4 regions of the Pseudoalteromonas sp. MM1 genome follow, and region 1 is predicted to be linked to each of the others. Evidence: predicted binding sites of a transcription regulator. Region 1 holds the regulator's gene; each other region holds the start of a gene.
What was found. Region 1 encodes sigma-54, which starts transcription at its own class of promoters, with help from an activator protein. Its sites were predicted from a motif close to GTTGGCACGNNNNTNGNNT; they were not measured.
Positions count from the first base shown of each region.

Region 1 (5,579 bases):
TTAGAAGCACGCGGCTTTACCGCCGATGACTTTGCACTCTCTCACCCTGGCGGCAGTTTAGGTAAGCGATTATTGCTCACTTTAAAAGACGTAATGCACAGCGGCACAAACACCCCTATTATAAGGGTAACGCAAACAATCAAAGACGCGTTAATTGAAATGTCAGCCAAAGGGCTAGGCATGACCGCTATTGTAGATAACAATCAACAACTTGCTGGCCTTTTTACCGACGGAGACTTACGCCGAATTTTAGAGCAAAAAGTCGATATACATAACACCGCTATTAGCCAAGTTATGACTAAGTCATGCACCACCGCCACGGCCGATATGCTCGCAGCAGAAGCACTAAATATAATGGAAAATAAGCGGATTAATGGTTTAATCATAGTTAATGAGCAAAACCAGCCTGTTGGCGCCTTAAATATGCAAGACCTCTTAAAAGCAGGAGTATTATAAATGCAATTTGAAGATCTCTATCAACCGCTAAGCGATGATGCCAGAGCACGCGCCAAAAAAGTAAAACTACTCATATGCGATATTGATGGTGTATTTTCTGATGGCCGAATTTACCTCGGTAACCAAGGCGAAGAATTAAAAGCATTTAATACAAAAGATGGTTTTGGCATTAAAGCACTGATCAATAGCGGTTTTGAAGTTGCGGTTATTACGGGGCGTCACTCAAAAATAGTGCAAACTCGCATGAGCAGCTTAACCGTGCAACACATTTATCAAGGCCAAGAAGACAAACTTATTGCTTATCAAGAACTCAAAAACACTTTAAAGTTAACTGATGAACAAATAGCGTATATTGGCGACGATGGCCCTGACATGCCAGTAATGGAGCGCGTTGGCTTTGCCGTTGCAGTAAACGATGCGCACCCACTTATTAAGCGCTTATCACATTACACCACGCAAATGCCTGGCGGCTTTGGGGCAGTGAGAGAGCTTACTGACTTATTAATGCTCGAAAACGGTATAGCGCTTACTACACAAGGCACAAGTTCATGAATGCAGCACGCGTTATACTCAGTGCGTTATTCATCGGCTGTATGGTCTGGCTTTGGTACCCTTATTTTACGCAAAGCAATGTAGCGCCAGATCAAGAACCAGAAGTCATTGCAAAGCCTGATTACACCGCGATAGAGCTTAAGCAAACAGCCTATGACGAGCAAGGTAAAATAAGCCATAAAGTTACAGCGGCTAAAATGGAGCTGTACCAACAACTTGGTTTTACATTTTTTGAAAAGCCTATTTTTACTTTATATAACGAAAAACAAACTTGGCGAATAAATGCTGACGAAGCAACGCTTTACGAAGATAAACAACTTATTTTAGAAGGCAACGTGGTTGCCAAAAATTTAGTTGATAACGCCATGATAGATAACATCAGTGCCGACAACATCGAAGTCGACATTAAAGCGCTAACAATGCGCTCTGAACAGCCAGTGGTTGTCACTGGGCCAAATTTAAAAATTGTCGGTAAAGGCCTTGAAGCCGATTTAAAAACCGAAGTAATAAAACTAATTAACCATACGCGAACAATATATTATGACCAATAAACTCACTAAAATACTTATTATCCCATCGCTGATGCTTGCATTTAGCGCTTCTGCTGCTGAGCCGGCTGCTCAACCGCCAGCAAACCAAATTTCTATTAGTGCAGACCGTCAAGAAGGTCAACTTAAAGAAAACGTAGGTATTTTTGAAAAAAACGTCGAAATTGTGCATGGTAATCGCAAAATTACAGCCGACCGACTCGAAGTACACAAACGTGAAAACTTAGGAGATAACAAACAACTCCTTATCGCCACTGGCAGCCCTGCCTACTTCGAAGAAAAACAAGATGATGGTACAGTAATGAGTGCCAGTGCAAACGAAGTACGTTACGACGTAGCAAAGCGTTTTTTAACACTTGTTGGGGATGCCGAAGTTGCGCAGGCCGGTCAAAAAATTAATGCTAAAAGTATTACCTACGATATGCAGCAGCAGCTTATTAGCGCAGAAAAAGACGAAAACTCAACGGATCGTGTCCACACAATATTAGTGCCAGTAGAAGCAAAAATTAAAGAAAAAACAGGTAACGAAGGTCAACCATGAGCACCTTAAAAGCAGAACTATTAGCAAAAAGCTATAAAGGCCGCCAAGTTGTAAAAAATGTAGGCCTTGAGGTAGAAGCCGGTAGCATTGTTGGCTTATTGGGGCCTAATGGCGCAGGTAAAACCACTACCTTTTACATGATTGTAGGGTTAGTACCAAGCGACAAAGGTAAAATATCTATTGATGATAACGATATTACGTTATTGCCTATGCATAGCCGTGCTCGCTTAGGCATAGGCTATTTACCACAAGAGTCATCAATATTTAGAAAGCTAACAGTTTATCAAAACCTAATGGCTATTTTAGAAACGCGTAAAGAGCTAAATAAAGCCGCGCGAGAAGAAACGCTCAATAACTTACTTGATGAATTTAGTATTCAGCACATTCGTGATAGCCAAGGTATGGCGCTTTCTGGCGGCGAACGCCGCCGTGTAGAGATTGCCAGAGCACTGGCTGCAAACCCAAAATTTATTTTATTGGATGAGCCTTTTGCTGGTGTTGATCCGATTTCAGTGTTAGATATAAAGAAAATAATTGAACATCTTAAAAACCGTGGCATTGGCGTATTAATTACCGATCACAATGTAAGAGAAACCCTTGATGTTTGTGAAAAAGCCTACATTGTTTCTCATGGGGAGCTAATTGCATCTGGCACTCCAGAACACGTATTAAATGACAAAACTGTACGCGATGTTTATTTAGGCGAGCAATTTAGGCTGTAACATTTAAGCCACACCTACAAGCATCTGCTAATATTAATTATAACAACATAAAAGGATTGTTAGAGATACATGAGGCAATCATTACAGCTGCGCATGGGCCAGCAACTTACAATGACTCCACAATTGCAACAAGCGATTCGCTTGCTGCAGCTCAGTACATTGGATCTCCAGCAAGAAATACAAGAAGCACTTGATAGCAACCCGCTATTGGAAGTAGAAGAACAGGATTACACGGAAGAGTCGGCTGGAAAAAATGAGCAAAAAGCTGATGCGGATGATATAACCGTAAGCGCATCTTCTGACGATACAACCAGCGAGTACGAGCAAGACAGTGGCGAAGCTTTAAATAAAGACACCGTTAGCGATGATATGGCAATGGATGTAACTTGGGATGAGTACATGAGCGCAGCCCCAGCTGCATCCTCAGGCCCAATGCCAGAAGATGAGTCTATTTATCAGGGCGCCTCTACTGAAACACTACATGAGTATTTAATGTGGCAGCTTCAGCTTACTCCTTTTAGCCCAACTGACGAAGCAATTGCTATAGCCATTGTAGAAGCTGTCGATGACTCGGGTATTTTAACGCTAAGTTGCGAAGAAATTTTAGAAAGCTTCAACCAAGAAAACGATGACGAAGTTGAAGTTGAACTTGATGAAATAGAAGCCGTTTTAAAGCGTATTCAGTTATTTGACCCTGTCGGTATAGCCGCGCGCAGTTTGCAAGAGTGCTTGTGTATTCAGCTAAACCAGTTTGATAAAGACACCCCTTTTATAGAACAAACTAAAATGATCTTAACCGATCACATTGATCTATTAGCGGCACGCGACTATCGTACATTAATGAAAAAGACTAAGCTTAAAGAAGACGAGCTTAAAGAGGTTATGACCCTCATACATACCCTCAACCCAAAACCTGCAGACACAATAGTAAGGGAAGAGTCTGAGTATGTAATACCGGATGTGTCGGTAAAAAAAATAAAAGGCCGCTGGGTGGTAGAACTAAACCCAGATAGCATGCCAAAAATACGCGTGAATAGTCAGTACGCGGCTATGTCACGTACCGTAAAATCAAGCGGTGATAGCCAATTTATTCGCTCTCACTTACAAGAAGCTAAATGGTTTATTAAAAGCCTTGAAAGCAGAAACGACACGCTGCTAAAAGTAACTAATTGTATTGTAAAACAGCAACAAGCATTTTTTGAACATGGCCCTGAAGCCATGAAGCCGATGGTTTTAAACGATGTTGCTGAAATGGTAGAAATGCATGAATCGACAATTTCGCGTGTAACTACGCAAAAATATATGCATACGCCACGTGGTATTTTTGAGCTTAAGTATTTTTTCTCAAGCCACGTAAGCACTGAAAATGGCGGCGAGTGTTCGTCAACCGCAATACGTGCCCTAATTAAAAAGCTAATTGCCGCGGAAAACTCTGCTAAACCATTGAGTGATAGTAAAATTGCGGATATATTAGCAGAGCAAGGAATTAAAGTAGCTAGACGCACAATAGCAAAATACCGTGAATCGCTAGCTATTCCACCGTCAAATCAGAGAAAGAGTTTGATATAAGACGTAAAAAACAAAGAGGAAATGCTTATGCAACTAAACCTAACTGGTCGTCACGTAGAAGTAACTGATTCACTTAGAGACTATGTAAATAATAAATTTGCAAAGCTAGAAAGGCACTCAGATCATATTAGTAATGTGCATGTCATTCTCGATGTAGAAAAACTCAACCAAAAAGCAGAAGCGACTATTCATGTAAGTGGCGCAGATTTATTTGCCTCAACAGAGCACCAAGATATGTATGCCGCTATAGACTCGTTGATTGACAAGCTCGATCGTCAAGTCATAAAACATAAAGAGAAGCTTGCTAGACACTAATATTATGAAATTAAGTACATTAGTATGCCAGGACTGCAGCAAAGCTGCGGTCCTTTTTAGTAGTAAAAAAAGAATTTTAGAGTTTATCAGTGAGCTGGCTCATGAAAAGCTTCCTTATTTACCACAACAAGATATTCTTAATGCACTGGCAAGCAGAGAAAAACTAGGCAGTACGGGCATAGGCCGAGGTATCGCCATTCCGCACGGTAGAATGGCTGGGGTTGAAGAGCCGCTGGCTTTAGTACTTGTTAGCGACACACCTGTTAACTTTGATGCTATTGATAACTGCCCTGTTGATATTTTTGTTGCACTCATCGTACCAGATGGTGATAACCAACAGCATCTAAAGACTCTGGCAACCATAGCTGATAAACTGAACAATAAAGAATTTTGTAAACAGCTGCGTAGTGCTAAAACCGATGCAGAGCTGTATCAAGTTATTGTTGATCAATCATAGTAAATACTAAGGGCTATAAATGGAGTTAATTATCATAAGCGGCCGCTCTGGTTCGGGTAAATCGGTTGCTTTACGCGTGGTTGAAGATTTAGGTTATTATTGCGTCGATAATATTCCGGTCAACTTACTGCCTTCCTTAGTACGTAGTGTTTCAGATAACTATGACAAAATAGCCGTTAGTATAGATGTTCGTAATATCCCAAAAGAACAAGACGAATTTAACGATATTCTTGAGTATCTTCCTGACTTTGCTAAACCTACATTATTTTATTTAGATAGTGATGATCAAACACTGATCAAACGCTTTTCAGAAACACGCAGATTACACCCTTTATCTATCGATTCATTACCGCTTGATTTAGCAATAAAAAAAGAAAAAGAACTGCTTGATGTACTCGTAACTCGCGCAGATTTTATGC
Region 1 covers NZ_AP027922.1:3,128,752-3,134,330, forward strand. The annotation lists gene QUE46_RS14085 (KpsF/GutQ family sugar-phosphate isomerase) at 1-456, shown strand, start outside; gene kdsC (3-deoxy-manno-octulosonate-8-phosphatase KdsC) at 457-1,008, shown strand; gene lptC (LPS export ABC transporter periplasmic protein LptC) at 1,005-1,559, shown strand; gene lptA (lipopolysaccharide transport periplasmic protein LptA) at 1,549-2,097, shown strand; gene lptB (LPS export ABC transporter ATP-binding protein) at 2,094-2,819, shown strand; gene QUE46_RS14110 (RNA polymerase factor sigma-54) at 2,889-4,388, shown strand; gene hpf (ribosome hibernation promoting factor) at 4,416-4,703, shown strand; gene ptsN (PTS IIA-like nitrogen regulatory protein PtsN) at 4,708-5,160, shown strand; gene rapZ (RNase adapter RapZ) at 5,180-5,579, shown strand, end outside.

Region 2 (5,579 bases), 620 kb from region 1:
GCGCTTAAAAAGCAATTAGTGCATAGATACTTAGGCTTTGGTATTGGTGTAAATATAGATGAACTGGTGATCACCAATGGCGCGCAAGAGGCGCTGGCTATCGCACTTAAGTGTGTTACTAAGCCCGGCGATGTGGTTGCAATTGAAACCCCCTGTTATCACGGCATTATTGAACTAATAGAGAGCTTAGGATTAAAGGCGCTTGAAATTCCGCTATGCCCCGACAATGGTATTTGGCTTAACGACTTAGCTCAAGCGCTTGAACAACATGATATAAAAGCATGCTTGTTTTCGACCGCCATAAATAACCCGGTTGGCAGCTTTATGAGCGATGAAAGCCGTAAGCAAATGGTGGACTTAATAGAGTCACATAATGTTGTTCTTATAGAAGATGATGTGTACGGTGATCTGCACTTTACTGCCAAGCGTGGCACGCCCGCTTTAGCGTATTCAAAAAAGGGGCTTGTGATCAGCTGCGCCTCGTTTTCAAAAACGGCTGCGCCAAGTTATCGAGTTGGTTGGTTAATAGCTGGCAAGTTTGCTGGACAAGCGCGCCGGCATAAGCGTGCATTAAGTTGCTCTGCCTCACTTATAAATCAGTGGACGCTTTCTGAGTTTATAGCCAGTGGTGAGTATGACCGTAATTTAAAAGTACTTAGGCAACGCTTACGTAATAACAAAGAGCGCATGCGGTGGTGCTTATTAAACGCGATGCCTAAAAATACACGTATTAGTGACCCTAAAGGTGGGTGTGTTATTTGGCTTGATTTAGGCCAAGGGGTAGACAGTCAAAAGTTATTTTTACTGGCGTTAGAAGCTGGTATTAGCATAACCCCCGGACTTATTTTTTCAGCAAGTAATAAGTATAAAAGCTGTATTAGGCTAAGTTACGGGGTGCAGTGGAGCGAAAAAATAGAGCAGGCTATTACCACGTTAGGTGCGCTGGCTCACACGCTAAAAGAATAAAAAAGCAGCACCTAATATACAAGTGCTGCTAAAGGGATGTTAAATACGGTGCGGTGTATTAATTTTGTTTTATGGTAAATAACTCGTAGCCTTTTAGCTGGGGTAACTGCGCTACTAATTGCTCTTCTTGCTGTGCTATGTTGGCAAAGCTGTCGCATAAAAAGTTGGCACGCTTTTCAAGCGCACTTGCATGCAGCTCTACTTTTTCTTCTATTTGCGCGCCCATATTTTCCATGCGTTGCTCAAATGCATCCATATCACCACCTGAACCAAGCAGCTCAGAGCCTAAAGCAACTAAAATACTGCCCATTGATTGCATAACGGCAGATTCAACCACGGTTTCTATTTGCTCCTCAAATTGGTGCTCAAAGTTTTCACCAAACTGATTAAAGCTTTGCTGGCCCATTACAAACGTACCTTGTTGATAAAATGTGTTTTCTACTTCAAATCTTATATCGTCCATGAGACCAGATAAGTCATCAAGGCCATCAATATTAAATGCGTTGGCTACTTCCTCTAATGCTACACCAGCTATTTTCACTCCTTCTAGGGCAATATTCGCGACCTCAGGCAGCTGTGTACGTAAGTTGTCTGAATATTGGGTAAGCGCTTGGCGTTGTTCGCTATTAATGGATACTTGCTCGCCATTTATAGTTAAGTTGCCATTGCTGTTAAAGCGCATGAATTGATTAGATGCAGTAAAAATTTCTAATTCGCTAGGTTTAATGCGTACATCGTTTTTAAACTCTACATTGCACTGCTCGTTGCTAAACGAAATGCCAGCATTGTTATCGCTATGTGCCATTGCTGCAGGTGTACAAATTAAAGCGCTTACTAATAGTAAATTTTTCATGTTTATTCTCTAATAATTGTTGATGACAGTTAGGTATTAACAAGTTTGGTGCCATTTTTTATTAGTGTTATAAAACAAATGCTTATGTATTTCCGTGTAATGTAACTAGTTTGTGGATTTAATAAATAAACTACTTTTTAGTCAAAAACACTAAAAATAAATAAATGATAAATTTTATTTGTCGAAACGATAAAAAACTCTCACTTCCCACTTTCTTAATTTAGCGCTATTTATTCACAATATTGACATGAAGACTATTTACATTAGTCACGTGGCTTTATTTTGGCGCTAATTTGTACGTATTTTAGCGTTAAACATTTTTAATCTGCCAATCACAGGACACAAGCCTGAGTTGGTCTCAAACACTTTATGGAGTGGGTTGTGGGTAAGACATTTAGTTACGATGCGCTAGATGATGATTTTGTTGAAGACGAGTACGAAATGGTCGGGCGTAATCAACATGACAAGAAAAAGCAAAAGGTAAAAAAGAAGCTGGAAGATTACCTTGAGCAAAAACGTTTGCGTAAAAATCTAGGTGAAGACGACTTAAACGATTACATAGACTAAATTGTGCTAGTTAAAATAATGCGCCTGTTTTAGGGTTTGAATGTGCGTATACGCATGTTTGAAGGCTAAATATTGGCAATAAAGAGGCTTTATGCCTCTTTATTACTTTTATGTACTTACTTTTTAGCGAGTGCTTGTTGAATGGTGGCTTCTAGTTTTTCTGGTTTTGTAAAAGGTGCATAACGTTTAATAGGCGTACCGTCGGGTGCGATTAAAAACTTGGTAAAGTTCCACTTTATTTTTCGTGTTAAAAAGCCGGGTAAGGCCGATTTTAAATACCTAAATACAGGGTGGGCGTGACGACCGTTTACATTAACCTTAGCGGCCATTAAAAAGCTTACCCCATAATTTATTAAACAGCCTTGCTGTATTTGCGCAGCATCACCAGGTTCCTGTTGGCCAAATTGGTTACATGGAAAACCAATAATAACCAACCCGCTTTTTTCGTACTGACTATGAAGAGTTTGTAGCGACTCGTATTGCTTTGTAAAACCACATTCACTTGCGGTATTAACAATAAGCACAACCTTGCCTTCAAAGTCGCTAAAGTTAATCATTTTTCCGTCTAACGCAGTAGCCGTTAATTGATGAAATTCATGCATGATGGGTGCTTTTTTATTGTTGTTAGCTACATTCTACCCGCTACAGCGTGTTACTAAAAGTATAAAGTTTAGGCATTGTTAATACCGCGTTCACCTCTTTGCTAATGGGTTGGCTGTTATTTAGGGCGTGTTGAGCTTTGCGGATTGAAATTTGTTCAACCTAGGGGCGATCAAATCGCGGCGCGAGGTTTGTAACCTAGTGGGCTAAGTAAAAACCGAGCAAAGCTTCCGCGTCCTGCTCACGCCCCTTACCTACATCCATGTAGGCAACAAAGAGTTTATCGCCCCTAGGCAGAACCCAAAGGGCAGCGCATGTTTGGCATTTATGCTACGTTATCGCCTATTTATGGGGAATAACCACACTTCATAGGCTCTGCCTTGCCTAAAAACCAAACATACTGCTGCAAATTCAAACGCCAAAGGTCAACACGCCCTAATTTAAAATTAAAAATAACCCCATACTAGCAAGCGTTGTGTAATAAATATTATGTGTTTTATAGGCAACAATAATGGCAACGATAGCTGCGCTTAAGTAAGGGTTATGCCAGCTTAGGTTTAGTCCGTCTTCATTTATAAAAATAATAGGTACCCAAATAGCGGTTAGTACAGCGGGTGCGCTAAAGCTTAAAAACTGCTGCATTTTAGGGCCTACTTTAAAACCAAGGCGTTGATGTAAAAATAAGTAACGAGTAAAAAAGGTAATACACGCCATTAATAATATAGTGAGCATCATAATGGGCTGTCCTTTTTTTGTATAAACCTTGCAGTAAAGTAGCCTGCACTCATTGCAAGTAGAGCAGCACAAACCAACCACAACTCAAATCCCGTGCTTTTTAAAACGGTGGCGCTAATACCCGCAACAATCACTGTAACCAGTGAGGCTAAATTTTTTATGCCCGGTACCACAAGCGCAATAAATGTAGCTGCAATAGCAAAGTCGAGCCCTAAATTTGTTAAATCAGGGAGCACACTTCCTGCAACTATGCCTATGAGTGTCCACAGGTTCCATGCAATATAAAAACTAAAACCCGCGCTTAAAGCGTATATTAGGCGCGCTTTTGTTTTATAGGCTTTGCGGTGATGCGAAAAGGCAAACAGCTCGTCGGTTAGTACAAAACTTATTGGTAAGCGCCACCGTAATGGCTGTGAAATAACTTTATGGCGTACGGCTAAACCGTATAAAAAATGCCGAGAGCTAATAATAAATGTGGTAAATAGAATAGTCAGTAAAGGGGTGTTACCGGCCATTAGTTCAATGGCAACTAATTGTGCAGAACCGGCGAATACAAGTAATGACATTGCTTGTGTTTCAAAGGCACTAAAGCCATTTTGAATCGCTAAAGAGCCACATAAAATTCCCCAAGGTACGACCGCTAAGCAAAGCGGAAGCATATCAAAAAACCCTTTTAATACTGCGCGTTTAGTTATATTCATTAATACAAGTAAGTAATAAGTTTGTGCGTTTAGTGTGCCATAAATAGCGCTTTATGTAATATCATTAATGCAGCGCTAGTAAAACTTTGGAATAATGGCTTTAGTATCAAAATAATGTACCAGAGCCTGGCAACAAGTTGAGGATTTATATGCAAAGTATAAAAGTATGGGATGGCTTTATAAGAAGCTTTCATTGGTTATTAGTGATTAATATTGCTGTGCTTTACTTTAGCATTGACGAGGGCATGATTGAGCTTCATTTTGTGGCTGGCTTTTTTGCAATCGCATTAATAGTGACCCGTTTAGTTTGGGGGCTGGTGGGCAGTAAAACGGCAAAATTTGGCGCGTTACTGCACTCGCCAGTAGCAGTATTTAAAGAGTTTAAAAACCCCAGTAAAGGGGTGGGTCATTCGGCGCCAGGTAGTTACATGGTTTTGTTGTTTTTTGTACTTATTATAGTGCAGTTAGTGACCGGGCTAATGAGCAGTGATGGCATTTTGACAGATGGGCCTTTGGTTGAGTATGTGTCGAGCTCAACGGTTGATTTTGCAAATTGGCTGCACCGCCTTAATTTCGATATTTTATTTTATGCCATTTGTCTGCATGTTACTGCCATTGTTGTGTATAAAATAAAAGGAAAACCACTTGTCAAAGCAATGATCACCGGTAAACAGGCAAACAGCGAACAAGCCACTCAAACTAATATAGATAACACCAAGGCACCTTGGTTAGCGTGGGCTATTTTTGTTGGATTGTTAGTGCTACTGGCTGTTACGTGGGGCAAAGAACCACTTAGTTATTTGCTAAGTTAATAGCTAACATAAAAACAAAACGGCGCATAAAGCGCCGTTTTAGTGTGCGTTGTTTAAATTGTTATTAGTCTTTAAATTGCTTGTGGCAATCTTTACAGCCTTTGGCCCATGCGCCAAATGCTTTACCGATTACCGCCTTATCGCCAGATTGAGCAGCTAAAGCAAGCTTATCTGCATTGGCTGCAAAGGCATTGGCTTTTTTAACAAAGGTTGCATTGTCAGACCATACATCAGCTAAGGCTGCTGTATCACCTTTATCAGTGCCTTCGTAAAACGCTTCCCATGGCATTTTAGAAAGGGCAGCTGCGTTATTTGCGCGCATTTTAAATTGCTCTGCGTCAAAAG
Region 2 covers NZ_AP027922.1:63,098-68,676, forward strand. The annotation lists gene QUE46_RS00320 (PLP-dependent aminotransferase family protein) at 1-966, shown strand, start outside; gene QUE46_RS00325 (YggN family protein) at 1,025-1,819, opposite strand; gene QUE46_RS00330 (PA3496 family putative envelope integrity protein) at 2,201-2,386, shown strand; gene QUE46_RS00335 (glutathione peroxidase) at 2,503-2,988, opposite strand; gene QUE46_RS00340 (AzlD domain-containing protein) at 3,422-3,721, opposite strand; gene QUE46_RS00345 (AzlC family ABC transporter permease) at 3,718-4,422, opposite strand; gene QUE46_RS00350 (cytochrome b/b6 domain-containing protein) at 4,572-5,234, shown strand; gene QUE46_RS00355 (cytochrome c) at 5,299-5,579, opposite strand, start outside.
Region 2: the regulator sigma-54 is predicted to act here: its motif matches at 1,857-1,875, upstream of QUE46_RS00325 (YggN family protein).

Region 3 (5,579 bases), 1.6 Mb from region 1:
GACAACGGGATAGGCGTTGAGCAAACGCATTTATCGCACTTGTTTGAATATTTATACCGTGTAGACAGCTCTCGCAATCGCCAAGAGGGAGGTTCTGGTTTGGGCTTGTCAATTTGCCAACATATCGTTAAAGGCCATCAAGGTGAAATAGCCGCTGAAAAAGCAAGTTTAGGTGGTTTAGCGATTATTATTCGCCTGCCTTTAGTAAAGGTTTAGAGGACAGTATGGAAGATCAAATACTTATTGTTGAAGATGAAATAAAACTTGCCAATTTAATGAGCGACTTTTTAACAACTCACCATTATCAAACGCACCTTATTCATCATGGTGATGAAGTACTTAGCTGGCTTGAAAGTAACAAGCCTAGCGTTATTTTATTAGATATTATGTTGCCAGGGCAAAGCGGTATAGAGCTGTGCAAAGCGATAAGAAAGTTCTCTAATGTGCCCATTATTATGGTTTCGGCAAAGGTGGAGGAGATTGACCGGTTACTCGGACTTGAACTGGGCGCCGATGACTATATTTGCAAACCGTTTAGTTATGCTGAGCTGGTGGCGCGTGTAAAAGCAATTTTAAGGCGTGTTAATAGCACAAAAGAGCCGGTAAATAATGCCATGACACTGGATGAAAGTACTTACAGTGTAAACTATAAAAATAGCAGTATAGAACTTACTAATTTTGAATTTCAGTTATTTAAGCCCTTGTATTCAAACCCTAACAGAATCTATTCACGCGATAGCTTAATGGACACCATGTATGCAGACCAACGTATAGTTAGCCACCGCACTATAGACAGCCACATAAAAAAGTTACGCAAAAAGCTTGATGAAGTAACGCAAACCGACAGTGTTATTCAGTCGGTTTACGGTGTGGGCTATCGGTTTGTTCACCCTCAATAGCTAAACGTGAGCGCAGTTTTACTCATCGTCAGCGTTTTTAATACGCTCTAAACGGTCGAACTCTTCGTATTCGGCCGCTTGTATTTCATCGAGTACTGCATCTACGTCAGCAACTTCGGTGCTGTCTTCAAATTCTCCGCTGAGCACAGTGTTTGGCGTTAAGCTAGCCTCTTCAAACAGTGCCCACATTTCTTTAGCGTAATGAGTGTTTAATAAGCTAGGTGCAAACTGCGCATAATAACGGCGCATGTTGTTTACATCGCGCGTAAACATTGCTTGCGCACTGTTATTGGCCGCTGCATTTACAGCTTGCGGAAGGTCAATAATGACAGGCCCTTTACTATCAACAAGTACGTTAAATTCTGATAAGTCACCGTGAATAATACCCGCGCACAGCATTAATTTAATATAATGAACCATCATACTGTACTGCTCAATAGCCTCTTGCTGCGTAAGGGTCACATGCCCTAACTGTGGAGCAACATCACCGTCTTCATCGCACACAAGCTCCATTAACAGCACGCCATCAATGCAGTAATAAGTATCAGGAACTCTGACGCCAGCGCGTGATAAACGGCTAAGCGCGTCTACCTCTGCATTTTGCCAAATTTCCTCTTCTAGTTGCCGTCCATAACTAGAGCGTTTACCCATGGCACGGGCTTGGCGTCCGCCTCGCACTTTTCGACCTTCTTGATACTGAGCCGCCTTTTTAAAGCTGCGCTTAACGGCATCTTTGTAGACTTTAGCACAACGAATTTCGCCACCGCTGCGTACCACAAATACATCCGCTTCTTTACCGCTCATTAAGCGGCTTATCACTTCATCAATTAGGCCATCATCAACGAGTGGCTGGAGGCGTTTAGGTATTTTCACTGCGATACAACTAGAAAAATTGGAAGATTAAACATGTATGTTAATAAGTCCTTAGTATGTTAGCTCTCAAAACAGGTGTTGAAAGTGGTTTTAATTAATTAGTTATCACAATAACCGAAATACCGAATAAGGTAAAAATAACATGATAAAAATCGGATTTATTTTTATTTCCTAATTGTTTGCACAATGTTTGCGTTTTTTAAGCGTACTTTATATTCATACCCTTTATTAATATTTAACCCAAGGTGACCACGATGAAGCACTTTTCTACTTTTGCCGTTGCTGCATTATTATCAATGGCTTTTTCAGCCAATGTTGCAGCCAGAGGCGGTGATAACCCTCCACCTAAACCTGACTTTTCAAGCATAGATGCAGATGGTGACGGTGTGATTAGCCTTGCAGAATTTAGCGAAAGTGCACCACCGCAAGGCGATGCGCAAACTATTTTTGACGAAATAGATGCCGATGGGAATGGCGAAATTAGCGAACAAGAGTTAAGTGAACACAAGCCACCACGCCGCGCACGTTAAGGGAGATAAATATGATCAATAGTATTGGTAGCTCAGCGAGTTTTATGACTCAACAATCTAGCCAAGTAAGCGCTTTAACGTCAGAGCAAACTGAGTTTGTTAAAGAAACACTTGCAGAGTTTGATGCACAAAACTTAAGCACGGAAGATGCGCAAACTATTCAAGCCGCATTTGAAGAGCAGGGGATCTCGCCGACAAAAGAGTTGGCTGATCTAATGAGCGAACTTGATTTTGACGCTAAAAGTATCGGCGATGCAGGGCGCCCTGAAGGGCAGCGCCCGCCACCACCGCCGCAAAACTCTCTAGAATCTGTTGATACTGACGAAGTGGTTAGCTACTTAGATGAGTTATTAACTGAGTATTCAAGCCAGCTATCTGATGAAGATAAAGAATCAATTCTTTCATCGGTACAAGAAAAATTTGGCTTAAGTGAAGGTGATTCACTGCTAAATGTAACTGCTTAGGTGTTATAACTTGAGGTCAAGCTGACTGTTTATCCTTAGGTCTTAAGTCCAAAGCCCGGCAATTATTTTGTTGGGCTTTTTTATTATACCAAGCCACTAAGTGATCTATTTTGAGGATGGATAAACGTGTTGATAGCTAGGCAAAAAATTCGTTATTAAGGCGTTTATAAACTTGCTCTTTAGTGAGTTTATCATACAGCTAACTACACAATTTGTTTTGCTCATTAAGGTATGAATCTACAAAGTGTTGCTCCATAGGTTTAGAAAAATAGTAACCTTGTAGGTGAGACACGCCAATTTCTTTTAGCATGTTGGCTTGCTCTGTGGTTTCTACACCTTCGGCAACGACCATAAAATCAAGTGTTGATGCCATTTGCACAATCGCATGAATAATGCTTAAGCCTCGTTTGTCCATGTTTTGAATGAAGCTTTTATCTATTTTTACTATGTCTACACCAATATCTAACATGCTCGACAAGGATGAATACCCTGTACCAAAGTCATCAATAGAAATACAAAATCCTTGTTTTTGTAGCTCTTTTACTGCTGCTAAAAAGGTCAGCTTATCCTCAGCAAACACAGACTCAGTAATTTCAAGGTGTAGGTTTTCTGGCTTTACGTCGTATTGATTAACGATGTTTATAACCTTAGTGACAAAATCAGGGTCTTGGAGTTGTATTACAGATACATTTACACTCACAGCAATGGCTGGCTGAAGGCTTTTAAACGTTTTAGCTTGCATACAGGCTTGTTCAATCACCCATAGTCCAAGTTCAGTTATGAGGTTGTATTGCTCGGCAATGGCAATAAACTCATCAGGAAATATCGCTTCGTCATTTAACTGCCAACGTAAAAGTGATTCAAACGATGTTACCTTTGTTGTTTTACTATCAACTATAGGCTGAAACACTAACCGCAAGCCATTGTCTTTTATTGCACTTGCCAAGCGCTTACTAAGCAGCAGCTCTCGCTCTTGCTGGTGTTTTAAGTCGTTGTTATAAATATTCACGCAGCCTTTGGCAATACGCTTTTGATGGTACATGGCTAAATCTGCAGAGCGAATTAACGCGCTTAAATCACCCTCATGCTCAGGAAACAACGCTATACCAATAGTGGCAGATACCCAGCTTTGGTATTTATATCGTTCATGCTCAGCACTAATGCTTTTAATAACCTTTTTGGCAAAATTAAATAGGTCTTGTTCATCTTCATAGGTTGTTAAAATTAAAAATTCATCTCCGCCCCAGCGGCATTTGTATAAGTGACGGGTGCAAACGTTTGTGAGTCGCTCTGCTATTTCTTTAAGTACTTGGTCGCCTACTTTATGGCCCATAGAGTCATTTATTTGTTTAAAGCCATCTAGGTCTACAAAAAGCAGGGCTAGTTTTTCGTTGGGGTGGTCTGCAAGTTGCTTATTAGCCACTTTTAAAAAAGCGGTGCGGTTTAATAAGTTTGTTAGTGGGTCAGTATTTGATAAGCGGTAAATTTCTTCTGTACGCGTTTCTACTTTGCTTTCCATCTCGTTAAGTAGTTTACGGTTTTGGTTTCGTAATTTTATGGCCGTTTGGGTAAACGTGGCCGACTTATAAGAAGAGGCGACCATAATGGCCGAAAAAGTCATACCTAAAAAGCCCAGCACGTAGTGATAATAATCATCAGATAGGGTAAGTACTATGGAATAAGGAATTAATAAAATAATGCTGTAACACACTGAGGTAAAGCGACTACCAGAGAGTAAATTGGCAGAGCCTCCAGCAAATGCCGACAAAATAGCTATTGTGGTGGTGATTTCAACGGTGGATGAGCTTTTATGAAACCACAGTGCGTAACACGACCACGAAATAGCGGTAGCAAGACACCCCACCGAAAAACGTTTTAAAAAGCTATTTGCGTTAAATGGATGATTAAGCCTTTTGGTGTAGTTAAAGTAAATAACATCCATTAGCCTTGCTGCTAAAATAACCAGCATGAAAAAAAGCCAAATTATTTTGTCTTGATTGGTTTTTTCATCCGTTAGGTCAAATGCAAACACAAGTACAAAGCTAACCAATGCCGAAACACCAATGCCAGATAAAGCATTAGAATATAAAAGTTTAACGGCTTCTCTGCGTTCATCAGTATTTAAATTTTTATATTGCACTCATTAAAGCCTTATGAAAAGTAATGCGGGTAAAGCAGGTTACATTTTATAAAAACACAAAAATAAATATAGTTTAATGACAGGGAAAATGCAGATATTAAATAAAAAAATGCCCATAACACAATATCTTGTTATGGGCTGATAGATTAAAAGTCGCTGGCGTTATGTCGTTCGCTAAGTTGCTCTTCTTCAGGGCCCCAGGTGCGATTAACACGTCGTCCGCGCTTAACTGCTGGGCGCTGCGATAATTGCTTAGCCCAGCGAGTAACATGTTTATACGAAGCCACATCTAAAAATTCGGCTGCATCGTAAAGATCACCCAGCACAAGTGAGCCATACCAGGGCCAAATGGCAATGTCAGCAATAGAGTATTCATCACCTGCCATGTATTCGTTTTCACTTAAGTGACGATTTAATACATCGAGCTGACGTTTAGTTTCCATAGTAAAACGGTCTATCGGGTATTGCATTTTTGTTGGAGCGTAGCTATAAAAGTGACCAAATCCACCACCTAAATAGGGCGCAGAGCCCATTTGCCAAAATAGCCAGTTACGGCATTGCGTCTTGGCTTTAAAATCTTTTGGGATTAGTACATCAAATTTTTCAGCTAAATATTGGAGTATTGAGCCCGACTCAAAAATGCGTGTTGGTGGAGTGGTAGAGTGATCCATTA
Region 3 covers NZ_AP027922.1:1,052,695-1,058,273, forward strand. The annotation lists gene QUE46_RS04745 (ATP-binding protein) at 1-216, shown strand, start outside; gene QUE46_RS04750 (response regulator) at 225-899, shown strand; gene QUE46_RS04755 (PA4780 family RIO1-like protein kinase) at 918-1,772, opposite strand; gene QUE46_RS04760 (EF-hand domain-containing protein) at 2,027-2,302, shown strand; gene QUE46_RS04765 (hypothetical protein) at 2,314-2,766, shown strand; gene QUE46_RS04770 (bifunctional diguanylate cyclase/phosphodiesterase) at 2,966-4,906, opposite strand; gene yghU (glutathione-dependent disulfide-bond oxidoreductase) at 5,053-5,579, opposite strand, start outside.
Region 3: the regulator sigma-54 is predicted to act here: its motif matches at 1,950-1,968, upstream of QUE46_RS04760 (EF-hand domain-containing protein).

Region 4 (5,579 bases), 120 kb from region 1:
GTGAACTATTAACACGAGCCCTAGAGCGGGCTAATTACCCTGTAGTTATAAAAATGCAGTCAGTGAGTTTACAACAACAACGTGATCTTATTGAGTTAGATAAAACAGAGCTGGACATTTATTGGAGCATGAGCAGCCCAGAACGAGAAACACGGGCAATAGCGGTTAAAGTACCTCTTTTTAAAGGCTTTATAGGCAAGCGTGTTTTACTAACCAGTAAAAAAAATGTCGGAAAATTTGAAGGCATTACCACTTTAGCGCAATTAAGTGAGCTTTCGGCGGTACAAGGGCATGATTGGCCAGATACAAAAATAATGGCCTATAACGGCTTACATGTAAGGCCACTGAGTAACTATCAAGCTATGTTTACACTTACTAGCCGGGGCAGAATCGATTACTTTCCACGTTCATTTATCGAAGTTAATTCTGAGCTTGTTGCCAATGCGCAGAGTAACTTAGTTATTGTGCCTAATTTATTTATTAGTTATCCCACCGGTATTTATTACTTTGTTGTGAGTAGTAAGCCAGCTCTAGCACAGGCCATAGAGCTGGGGCTAAAAAAAATGCAAAACAGCGGAGAGTTTGACACGTTATTTGATGAGTATTTTGCAAAAGACATAAATTCACTTCCTTTTACCAAGGGGCACACTACAGAGCTAAAGCTCGATAACCCTTACTTTTAAAAACAAAAAAGGAGCCATAGGCTCCTTTTTTATAATAGGGTTACATGCACTTTATTAGCGAAGTAACGCTTCAGGTAATACTGGGCGAATTTCACGAATAATTGCTTGAGTAAGCTTAGGCGCGCCACAAATAATGTTACCGCTATTGTTGTAATTAACGCCACCTGCAAAATCAACGACCATGCCGCCAGCTTCTTTTACAAGTAACTCGCCTGCTGCTGTGTCCCACGGCTTTAAGCCAATTTCAAAAAAGCCATCAACACGGCCCGCAGCTACATACGCCATATCTAGCGCTGCAGAACCTGCACGACGAATATCAGCAGTTTGTACAAATAAGGCTTTAAACGCGTCTGAGTATGCGTCTAAGTGGTGCTTTTGTTTAAAAGGGAAGCCAGTAGCTAAAATTGAACCTGCAAGCTCAACCGTTTTAGTTACACGTAAACGCTTGCTGTTTAGTTGTGCGCCTTGACCGCGAGAAGCAGTGAAAAGCTCGCCACGAATTGGATCGTAAATGACAGCTTGGTCTAAACGACCTTTTACTTTAAGTGCGATAGAAACCGCGAAATGAGGGATACCCTTGATGAAGTTAGTTGTGCCATCAAGCGGGTCAACAATCCATTGGTAATCTGCATCTTTGCCTTTGTGCTCACCTAGTTCTTCACCAACAATGCAGTGATCAGGGTAAGATTTTAAAATTGTATCACGAATTACGGCTTCGGCTTCTTTATCAATGTTGGTCACTAAGTCGTTAGTGCCTTTTTGTTGAATTTCAACTTTTGATAAATCTTCACTTGCGCGAAGTAAAATTTTGCCTGCGTTGCGCGCAGCGCGAACCGCAATGTTTAACATTGGATGCATGGTATTACCTTTGGGTTGTAAAAGAACGTTTATATATTTAAGCCGGCGTATTTTAGCGACTTTTGCCATAAAGTAAACAATAAACCCCAAATACTTTTGTGTGTTTTTTGTACTGCATTGAAACGCTTATATATTTGTTTCTTTGATAACTTATAAATAACCTGAAATCTGGATAATAAACCTATCTCTCGCAGTTATTGGCATTTAAATTCGCCTTGTTTTCATTGAAAATTTCTGGCTAGAGAAAGTAAATTTAAATATCACAATAATTCATTATGTTAGTAAGTCTCTTAACCAGAGTTCAGGTTAAATAAAAAAAATCCTTTACCTAAAGTTAGCTTGAGGTTTTATCTTGTTTTTAAGCAATCAACTAAGGTAATTAATAATGAAATTAGAACACGTACATTTGGTAGTAAACGACATAGATACCATGCTTACATTTTATCAAGCTGCCTTCCCTTACTGGTCAATTAGAAGTCAAGGAAACAATACTTGGTATGGCAAACCTAAGCGCTGGGTACATTTTGGCGACGATAACCACTATATTGCAATAAGTGATAATGGTGAGCATAAAAACAGAGATTTGACAGGGCACCAAGTAGGGCTTGCGCATTTTGCTTACGTAACAAATAACCTAGATGCGGTTGTAAAGCGCTTAAAGCACGCAGGGTTTAACGTTGATAAAGAGGGCGCAGAAAACCCGTTTAGAAAAAATGTATATTACTTAGACCCAGCAGGGTTCGAAGTTGAGTTTGTGCAGTATATGAGTGACATTCCTAGCGAGCGTAATAACGATTTATAAAGTAGCCGTTAAACATATGTGTAGAAAAGCAAACAATATAGTTTTTCTACACATTATGTTTTACGCATATTACTTATTATTTACCCCAAACTGGGCCTTTAAATCATTAGCAAAACTGACAAATTTTTCTTTAATGGTACGTTTAACTTTTACTTCCACCGAACCTAAAACAGTTTTACCCTCAAGGCTGATTGTAGGGCCTTGGCGCTTATTGAGCGACACTGTTTTATTTTCAAAGCTGCCCATTATGCAAAACATTTTAGACACTACATTAACGTGTTCTGGTACATAAATTTCTTCGCTACCTAAATAACAGCTAACGTGAATAGTGACATGTTGATGGGTAAATATAGCATCGGTAAAATCAAGCACAATTGATCCCATATAGTTTTGAATGTAAATATCTTTAGGGACCACCCATTGGCCGCTACGCTCGCTCGAGCCTAAAATACTTCGTAGTGTTAAGCTTTCTTCATCCGCTTGTTGGGCACTGTAATTTGGGGCAAACTGAGTTTGCTTTTGGGCAGTGTACTGGGTATCAGTAGTAAGGGTTAAATCCTCTATTAAATTAAGTAACGCGGTGTTATCGGTTGCTTCCATGGCACTGTCTAAGCGCCTTTCAAAGGCCTCGGCTGAGATAACGCCATGGCTGTAGTTATAAATAAGTTGATCTATCACTTGCTCGCGAACTTGCTCTATTGGGCGGTCTTCAATTTTTACAGGCATGGGAATAATCCTTTTAATATGAGTTACTGCTGTGTAAAGCAAGCGGTGTACCAAAAATTAAAATCTTATATATCAATGGCTTATTATTTTCATGATAATGTTTAGTTTATTATATTAACGATAGATTAACCAAAACAGCAATATAATCGTTATTTTCACCACTTAAGAAAGTTTTACCTAATAGCCGGTAAATGTTTACTCGAAGGTATTTTTATTTACACCTAACAAAATAGCTAACTTCATGAATTTAAAGTGTAAATAAAGTTGGCCTGAAGCTCGCATATATAAAAATGTCTTTAATCAAAAGGAGAAAGATTATGAAAACATTCAACAAATCTATGATTGCGGCTTTAGTTCTAGGTACTACAGCTATGGGTGCTCAAGCGGGCACGTGGGAAAATGAAAGTAAAGATGCTTGGATTGATGGTAAGGCAGAAACAGTGCTTCTTATGAACACTAATCTAAACAACTTTGACATTAACACTGATGTAAAAAATGGCAAGGTAGTACTTACAGGTAAAGTAAACAGCGACCTTGATAAAGAGCTAGCTGAAGAACTTGTAATTAGTCTAGATGGCGTATCTGATGTAGAAAACAACCTAACGGTTGTGAAAAACATGGATATGGACGACAAAGATCGTGACACTATGGGTGATGACGATAACGACTTAACTGACGCTAAAATCACCACGGTAATTACAACACGTTTCTTATTTGACTCAGAAGTTGACGGTACAGATATCGACGTTGATACCGACAACGGTATAGTAAAACTTAAAGGTTCTGTTGAAACAGAAGCCGAAAAGCAGTTAGCAGTAAAAATTGCTAAAAATGCTGAAGATGTTCGTGACGTGGTAGATGAACTAACTATCGTTGCCGAATAATACACTATACTAAAAAGCCCAGCCTAGCTGGGCTTTTTGCTTGTTATTTTAAAGGAGTTACATCATGGATATTATTCGTATTATATTGTCGATTTTACTGCCACCACTAGGCGTGTTTTTGCAAGTTGGTTTAGGTATGCACTTTTGGCTAAATATTTTACTAACTTTACTGGGTTACTTCCCCGGTTTAATTCATGCTATTTACATTATTGCTAAAAAATAATGTTTGGCGTGGCTAATTTGAGCCGGCCACTTTTTTGTAATTATTAAATTTAAAAAAGCGGCTTGCATACTTCTGCGTTTATTTTCCCGCTATTTCCTGCCTATTTGCATGCAAAAAGATTACTATTTAAGCAGTCAGCTTACTGATTGTTAAAATAAAGGTTTTTGCTAGTGACAAGCCTTAAAAAACTTTTTATACTGCAACCCGCTTTAGTCGCTCAGTGGCTAAACGCTTCAAAAATTAACTACTTCGTAGTTATACAAAGTTGGCCCCTTAGCTCAGTTGGTTAGAGCACACGACTCATAATCGTTAGGTCCCCAGTTCGAGTCTGGGAGGGGCCACCACTTTTACACTATCTTCTTCAAGTTCAAAAGTTTTTATTTTTTATACTTAAGTTAATTAAATTCTTTTATTCGTGCGAATTTTTAGCGTAATAAGTCTGCGTAGAATAATGATGTACTGAGCTTACTATACCAATCGTGTTAAGTTGTTATACCAACCTGCAATAATACTTAATCATTTTTAGGGGCTAAACGTGTCGCTATCTGCATTAAAAAATGCTCATTTACGACTGCATGGATGCAGAGGGTAGAGCAATGCAGGAGCAATTGCCGAGAGCAACTAAATAACGAATTTGTTGCCTAGCTATCAACACGCTTATCTATCCTCAAAATAGATTTACTTAACTAAGCGGATTGGTATTTGGCATTTATAGCGACAGATAAATAGCGGGATAACAAGGTGTTCATGCCAGCATGTTATTGTTTTACATAAGAAACTTGTAACGCTGTTAGCGCTTTATTTAGCACGATAGAGTGATTGAATATTTTAGTCGTTTGGTATTTACGCGGAATAAAATGTGGCTAGCTTTTAAATTTAGCCCCCAGCAATGGCTTGCTAGGGGCTTTAACTACCTAGTTTACTTGGTACTTACTATTAGTACGAATGTAAATAGTGGTTGCTTTGTCGCTTGTGTTCTCAATCGTGTGGGTAAAGTTACCGCTTGATTCTACATAGCTGCCTGCGCTTAGGTTTTGCGTTTTATCTTGCTCGCTTGAGTTGTACTCAACTGCGCCGGCTATAACAACAGCACGAAATTCGCTTGCTTTTGTTTTTATTTCACCTTTAAAGCCGGCAGGAAGTTTAATCATTGAGCCGTTCATATCGGCTGTGCTTCCCCAAAGGTAGGTTGTTTGCACGCCTTTGGCGTTTATGTCGTTTAAATCGCTGCTGTTTAACCATACCATGTTGTCTGCATGTAGGTTTAGCGGGCGCTCGCCATTATCAAACTGGGCATTAGTCGGTTTAACTAAGTATGGTCCTGAGTCGATTTCTAGATAAATTAAGTTAGTTTTACCATTTGCTGCTGTGGTGTGGTTTTCACCTGCAGGTTGTGTCCAAAA
Region 4 covers NZ_AP027922.1:3,253,231-3,258,809, reverse strand. The annotation lists gene QUE46_RS14700 (ABC transporter substrate-binding protein) at 1-683, shown strand, start outside; gene suhB (inositol-1-monophosphatase) at 738-1,541, opposite strand; gene QUE46_RS14690 (VOC family protein) at 1,927-2,343, shown strand; gene QUE46_RS14685 (LiaF domain-containing protein) at 2,413-3,069, opposite strand; gene QUE46_RS14680 (BON domain-containing protein) at 3,387-3,953, shown strand; gene QUE46_RS14675 (YqaE/Pmp3 family membrane protein) at 4,018-4,176, shown strand; tRNA gene QUE46_RS14670 (tRNA-Ile) at 4,444-4,520, shown strand; gene QUE46_RS14665 (DUF4437 domain-containing protein) at 5,091-5,579, opposite strand, start outside.
Region 4: the regulator sigma-54 is predicted to act here: its motif matches at 3,106-3,124, upstream of QUE46_RS14685 (LiaF domain-containing protein).